2 linked regions of the Rhodovastum atsumiense genome follow. The protein of the gene in region 1 binds, or shares a complex with, the protein of each later gene. Links are inferred from orthologs where the notes say so. Each region holds a gene or a part of one and is shown on either strand. Other genes may lie near its edges. The genes, in order: NBY65_RS07475 and tldD.

Evidence for each region.
Region 2: the proteins of NBY65_RS07475 (region 1) and tldD are in contact, whole or in part, in a solved structure (PDB 5NJ9), measured with the Escherichia coli proteins. The link is inferred for Rhodovastum atsumiense from one-to-one orthologs.

What each region holds. Positions count from the first base shown.
Region 1 is NZ_OW485601.1:1,678,918-1,682,123, forward strand. Bases 71-2,961 are described here. They hold NBY65_RS07475 (TldD/PmbA family protein), read left to right. Parts: upstream 71-795; coding sequence 796-2,127; downstream 2,128-2,961. Other genes in these bases: NBY65_RS07470 (response regulator transcription factor), read left to right, coding at 71-680; NBY65_RS07480 (TIM44-like domain-containing protein), read left to right, coding at 2,238-2,961. Also shown: more of NBY65_RS07470, read left to right, coding at 3-70; more of NBY65_RS07480, read left to right, coding at 2,962-3,191.
Region 2 is NZ_OW485601.1:5,606,782-5,610,068, reverse strand. Bases 239-3,210 are described here. They hold tldD (metalloprotease TldD), read left to right. Parts: upstream 239-978; coding sequence 979-2,442; downstream 2,443-3,210. Other genes in these bases: minD (septum site-determining protein MinD), read right to left, coding at 2,933-3,210; minE (cell division topological specificity factor MinE), read right to left, coding at 2,673-2,936; NBY65_RS25280 (COX15/CtaA family protein), read left to right, coding at 239-867. In the rest of the region: more of NBY65_RS25280, read left to right, coding at 1-238; more of minD, read right to left, coding at 3,211-3,287. UniProt on the Escherichia coli protein: Metalloprotease involved in CcdA degradation. Suppresses the inhibitory activity of the carbon storage regulator (CsrA).

The sequences.
Region 1 (3,206 bases):
AGATGCGAATCCTGGTGGTCGAGGACGACAAGGACGTCGCCGGCTTCGTGGTGAAGGGCCTGAAGGAAGCCGGACATATCGTCGAGCACGCCGATAACGGCCGCGACGGCCTGTTCCTGGCGGCAAGCGAGAATTTCGATGCGATCGTGCTCGACCGCATGTTGCCGGGCGGGGTGGACGGGCTGCGGCTGCTGGAAACCCTGCGCGGCCAGGGCAACGTGACGCCGGTGCTGTTCCTCTCGGCCATGGCGCAGGTGGACGACCGGGTGCGCGGCCTGAAGGCGGGCGGCGACGACTACATGACCAAGCCCTTCGCCTTCTCCGAGCTGCTCGCCCGGGTGGAGGCGCTGACGCGCCGCGGCAAGACCGAGGCGCCGCTGACCAAGCTGGCCGCCGGCGACCTGGAGATGGACCTGCTGTCGCGCACCGTCCGCCGCGCCGGGCAGAAGATCGACCTGCAGCCGCGCGAGTTCCGGCTGCTGGAATACCTGCTGCGCCACGCCGGCCAGGTGGTCACCCGCACCATGCTGCTGGAAGGCGTCTGGGACTACCATTTCGACCCACAGACCAACGTGATCGACGTGCACGTCTCCCGGCTGCGCCAGAAGGTCGACAAGCCCTTCCCGACCTCGCTGATCCATACCGTGCGCAACGCCGGCTACATGTTGCGGTCCGAGTGAGGGAACGCCGCCGCCGCCCCTCACCACGCCGGGGCATGGCGCCCATATTGCTGTCCGATCGCCTGTTCCCGTCCCCGCGCCGCCTGGCGGGGACGCATCGTCTGGGAGCCATCGCATGGACGACCTCGACCTGCTTGCCGACCTGATCGCCCGCGCCCGCAAGGCCGGGGCGGACGCGGCGGATGCGCTGCTGGTGGCCGGGACCTCGCTTGGCGTGCAGCGGCGACTCGGGCAGACCGAGCATCTCGAGCGCTCCGAAGGCCGGGACCTCGGGCTGCGGGTGTTCGTCGGCAGGCGCCAGGCCATCGTTTCCTCCACCTCCGTCGATCCCGCCGGATTCTCGCTGCTTGCCGAGCGCGCGGTGGCGATGGCGCGGGTGGTGCCGGAAGACCCCTATGCCGGCCTGCCCGATGAGAGCGTGGCCGCGCCGGACGGGGCGGTGCTCGACATGGACGACCCGACCGAGCCGGATGCCGAGGCGCTGATCGCCCGCGCTTCCGCCGCCGAGGAAGCGGCGCTGGCGGTGCCCGGCGTCACCAATTCCGAAGGGGCCGAGGCCTCCTGGGGCCGCACCAAGATCGGGCTGGTGACCTCCACCGGTTTCGCCGGCCGCTTCGCCCGCAGCAGCCATTCGGTCTCGGCGACGGTGTTGGCCGGCAGTGGCACGCACATGGAACGCGACTACGACTACGCGACCAGCGTGCACCTCGCCGACCTCGATGACCCGGTCCGCATCGGCCGCAGCGCCGGCGAGCGGGCGGTGGCGCGGCTGGATCCGCGCCGGCCGAAGACGGCGAAACTGCCCGTGATCTACGATCCGCGCGTGGCCGGCGGGCTGATCTCGCATTTCGCCGGCGCCATCAACGGCGCCTCGGTGGCGCGCGGCACCAGCTTCCTCAAGGACCGGCTCGGGCAGCGCGTGTTCGCCCCCGGCATCGTGGTGATGGACGACCCCCGCCGGGTGCGCGGCCTGCGCTCCCGCCCCTTCGACGGCGAGGGCCTGCCGACCGAGGCCCGCAAGCTCGCCGATGACGGGGTGTTGACCACCTGGCTGCTGGATACGCGCAGCGCCCGCCAGCTCGGGCTGCGCTCGACCGGACATGCCAGCCGGGGCACCGGCGGGCCGCCGAGCCCCTCGCCCACCAATCTCTACCTGCAGCCGGGCCCGCTCTCCCCGGCCGAGCTGATGGCCGACATCAAGGAAGGGCTCTACGTCACCGAGCTGATCGGCATGGGCATCAACATGGTGACCGGCGACTACAGCCGGGGCGCGGCCGGGTTCATGATCCGCGACGGCGCCCTGGCCGAGCCGGTGGCGGAAATCACCATCGCCAGCACCATGCCGGAGATGTTCCTCCACCTGACCCCGGCCAATGACCTGGTGTTCCGCCGTGGCACCGACGCCCCGACGATCCGGGTCGACGGCATGACCATGGCTGGCGCCTGACGCCGCCGCACGCGTTTCCTCTGTAACAGTACATCACGCGGCTTCCCCTTCATTACGAAGGGGCGGCCCCCTATATTCGCGTTGGTATGTCGAGGAAACGTGAGCACCCCATGCGTCGCACTTCGTCCCTGATCGCCGCCGCAGCGGCCCTGTCGCTCGCGCTTGCGCCCGGCTTCGCCTGGGCGAAGGCGGGCGGCGGTGGATCGATGGGCAGCCGTGGCAGCCGGACCTATTCGGCGCCGCCGCCCACCAACACGGCCCCCTCCACCACCATGCCGATGCAGCGCAGCATGACGCCGCAGGCCGGCCCCTCGGCGCCGTCGTCCCTGGCATCATCGCCGGCGGCCGCGCCGATGAGTGGCCGCTCGGCCTTCATGTCCGGCCTGATGGGCGGGCTGATCGGCGCCGGCATCGGCGGCCTGCTGTTCGGTGGCGGCCTGTTCGGCGGCATCAACGGCATCGGCAGCTTCTTCTGGTTCCTGGTGCAGATCGCCCTGGTCGCGCTGCTGGTGCGGTTCCTGTACCGCTGGTTCATGCGCAACCGGGCCCAGACGGCCTTCGCCGGGCCGAACCTGTTCGCCCGCGGCAACACCGACAATGCCAGCCCTGGCCCGCGGCCGATGATGGGCGGCAGCGCGGGTTCCGCCCAGGCGCAGCGGCCGGTGCAGATCACCCCGGCCGATTACCAGAACTTCGAACACTTGCTGCAGACCGTGCAGGGCGCTTGGTCGAACCACGACCTGAACGCACTGCGCGCGGTCTCCACGCCCGAGATGGCCGGCTACTTCGCCGAGCAGATCGGCGAGCAGGCCCGCCGCGGCGTGCGCAACACGGTGTCGGAGGTGCGGCTGGAACAGGGCGACCTGTCGGAAGCCTGGTCGGAAGGGGCGCGCGAATACGCCACCGTCGCCATGCGCTTCTCGATGATCGACGTGACCCGCGACGGCAGCGGCCGCGTGATCGAGGGTGATCCGGCCCGGCGCACCGAAACGACCGAGATCTGGACGTTCCTGCGCGCGCCGGGCGAACGCTGGGTGCTTTCGGCGATCCAGCAGACGCGCTGACGGCACGGCCGGGGA
Region 2 (3,287 bases), 3.9 Mb from region 1 along the record:
ACGCTGCTGAACCCGGATCTCGATCTCGACGGGTTCCGGCGGATCTTCTGGCTGGAATACGTGCACCGGCTGTGGGGGCGGCTGATCGGCCTGGCCTTCCTGCTGCCGCTGCTGTGGCTGTGGTGGCGCGGCGCCATCGACAAGCGGCTGCGGCCACGGCTGCTGGTGCTGTTCATGCTTGGCGGGCTGCAGGGGGGCGTCGGCTGGTTCATGGTCGCCTCCGGCTTCTTTCCCGACAGCATTGCCGTGTCGCAGTACTGGCTGGTGGTGCACCTGACCCTGGCCCTGGTGCTGTACGGGGCGATCCTGTGGACGGCGCTGTCGCTGCTGCGGCCGGCGTCCCTGCCGGGCGGACCGCCGGCACTGCGCCGGGCGGTCTTCGCCTGCTGCGTCCTGGTGACCGTGACCATCGTCGCCGGAGGCTTCGTCGCCGGGCTGAAGGCCGGGCTGACCTACAACACCTTTCCCTTGATGGATGGCCGGATCGTGCCGGACGGCTACGGCGATCTGCGCCCGGCCTGGCGCAACCTCACCGAGAACATCGCCGCGGTGCAGTTCAACCATCGCCTGCTGGCGACCGCGACGGCGGTGACGGTGCTGGGCACGCTCGCCTGGGGCCTGACGCGGGCGCGCGGACTGGCAAAGGCCGGGCTGTGGGCGCTTGGCATCGCGGTGGCGGTGCAGTACGGGCTGGGCGTCGCCACCCTGCTCGCGGTGGTGCCCCCGCTGCTGGGGACCGCGCACCAGATCGTCGCCGCGCTGGTACTGAGCGCTGCCCTGCTCGCCCTGCATGGGCTTCGCCCCACCGCCGCGCTGGCGCACGACCCGCTGCACGAAGATGGCTTCCGCCAGGAAGGCCGCGCGTGAAAGAGGTGCAGCAACCCCGTTGCCGTTCCACCGGCATGACGCCAGTTATTCCCGGCGTGGACACGCTGCCTTGACTCCTCTCCCTTCCCTCCAGCTTGCGCAGGAATTGCCATGACAGCGGATGCGATATCGTTGGACACCCCGCTGGCCGTCACCGACCGGCTGTTCTTCGAACGGGAAGGCGCCACGCTGGACCGCGACACGGCCGGGCGCATGGTGGCGCAGGCCATGGCCGGCCGCGATGACGGTGAGCTGTTCCTGGAATACGAGGAAACCGAGTCGATCAGCCTCGATGACGGCCGCATCCGCAGCGCCGGCTTCGACACCACGCTCGGCTTCGGTCTGCGGGCGGTCGCGGGGGAAGCCACCGGCTACGCCCATTCCGGCGAACTGTCCGAGGACGCGCTGAAGCGCGCCGCCGCCACCGTCGCCGCGGTCGCCGCCGGCCATTCCGGCACCGCCGCCGAGGCGCCGCGGGCCAGCAACGCCCGCCTCTACTCCGACGCCAATCCGCTGAGCAGCATGGATTTCGGCCAGCGCACCACGCTGCTGTCGGAACTCGACGCCTACGCGCGCGGGCGCGATCCGCGGGTGAAGCAGGTGATGGCCTCGGTGTCCGGATCCTGGCAGGCGGTGCAGATCATCCGCGCCGACGGGCGCCGGGTCGCCGATCTGCGGCCGCTGGTGCGGATGAACGTCTCGGTGGTGGTCGAACAGAACGGACGGCGCGAGACCGGCAGCTTCGGTTGCGGCGGGCGGTTCGGCTATGACCGGGTGCTCGGCGCGGAGGCCTGGCGCGCGGCCGTGGACGAGGCGCTGCGCCAGGCACTGGTCAACCTCGACAGCGTGCCCGCGCCGGCCGGCGAGATGGAAGTGGTGCTCGGCCCGGGCTGGCCGGGCATCCTGCTGCACGAAGCGATCGGCCACGGGCTGGAAGGCGACTTCAACCGCAAGAAGACCTCGGCCTTCGCCGGGCTGCTCGGGCAGCGGATCGCCGCCCCCGGCGTGACCGTGGTGGACGACGGCACCCTGCCCGACCGGCGCGGCAGCCTGACCGTGGACGACGAGGGCACGCCAACCAGCCGCACCGTGCTGATCGAGGACGGGTATCTGCGTGAATTCATGCAGGACCGCCTGAACGCGCGGCTGATGGGGGTGCGCGCCACCGGCAACGGCCGGCGCCAGTCCTATGCCCATGCCCCGATGCCGCGCATGACCAACACCATCATGCTGTCCGGGCCGCACACCCCGGAAGAGATGATTCGGTCGGTGAAACGCGGCCTCTACGCGGTGAATTTCGGCGGCGGCCAGGTGGACATCACCTCGGGCAAGTTCGTGTTCTCGGCTTCCGAGGCGTACCTGATCGAGGACGGCAAGGTCACCACCCCGGTGAAGGGCGCCACCCTGATCGGCAACGGGCCGGATTCGCTGACCAAGGTCGAAATGATCGGTAACGACATGGCTCTCGACCCGGGCATCGGCACCTGCGGCAAGAACGGCCAGGGCGTGCCGGTGGGCGTGGGACAGCCCACGCTGAAGCTGAAGGGACTGACGGTGGGCGGCACCGCGGCCTGACGAAGAGGAAATCGGGTTCCAAGGGCGAAGCCCTTGGCCCGGTCCAGGGGCGGAGCCCCTGGTGGGGGCGGGGCGAAGTCCCGCATGTTAATTTATTCTGCTAAAATAACAAAACCAGGCTGCTTCTGCCCCGTTCGTGACGAGGAAGAAGACGCTCAAGCCCGGGCGCTGCCCCGCATTCATGCATGGCGCGCCCCCAGCCGTTCCGGATGAGCGTTTCCCGAGGCGTTTCAGCCCGCGACGGCGGGCTCGGCCGGCATGTGGATGTCGATTTCCAGCGTGGAAATCGAATCGCCCCGGTCGAGCTTGATCTGCACCATCTCGCGCTCGATCTTGATGTGCTTGGCGACCACCGCCAGGATTTCTTCCTGCAGCAGCCGCACCAGATCACCCGACGAGCCGTTCAGGGCCCGCTCATGCGCGAGCACGATCTGCAAACGCTCCCGCGCCACCGGCGCGGAGCCTCGCTTTCCAAGGAAATTAAAAAGGTTCACGCGACCCTCCGCCCGAACAAGCGTTGCACCAGGCCGCGCTTCTCCTCCGGCACACCCATCGGCACCGCCTCTCCGCGCAGCCGTTTCGCGGCGTCGAAATAGGCCCGTGCCGGCGGGCTGTCCGGGCTGCTGAGGGTCACCGGCGTGCCAAGGTTGGAGGCACGCAGCACCTCCTGGCTTTCCGGGATGATGCCGAGCAGCGGGATGGACAGGATCTCCAGCACGTCGTCCGTCTTGAGCATTTCCCCGCGGGCGGCGCGGCCAAGATCGTAGCGGGTCAGCAGCAAATGCTTTTCGATCCGCTCGCCCCGCTCGGCGCGCTCGGTCTTGGAATCGAGCAGCCCGATGATG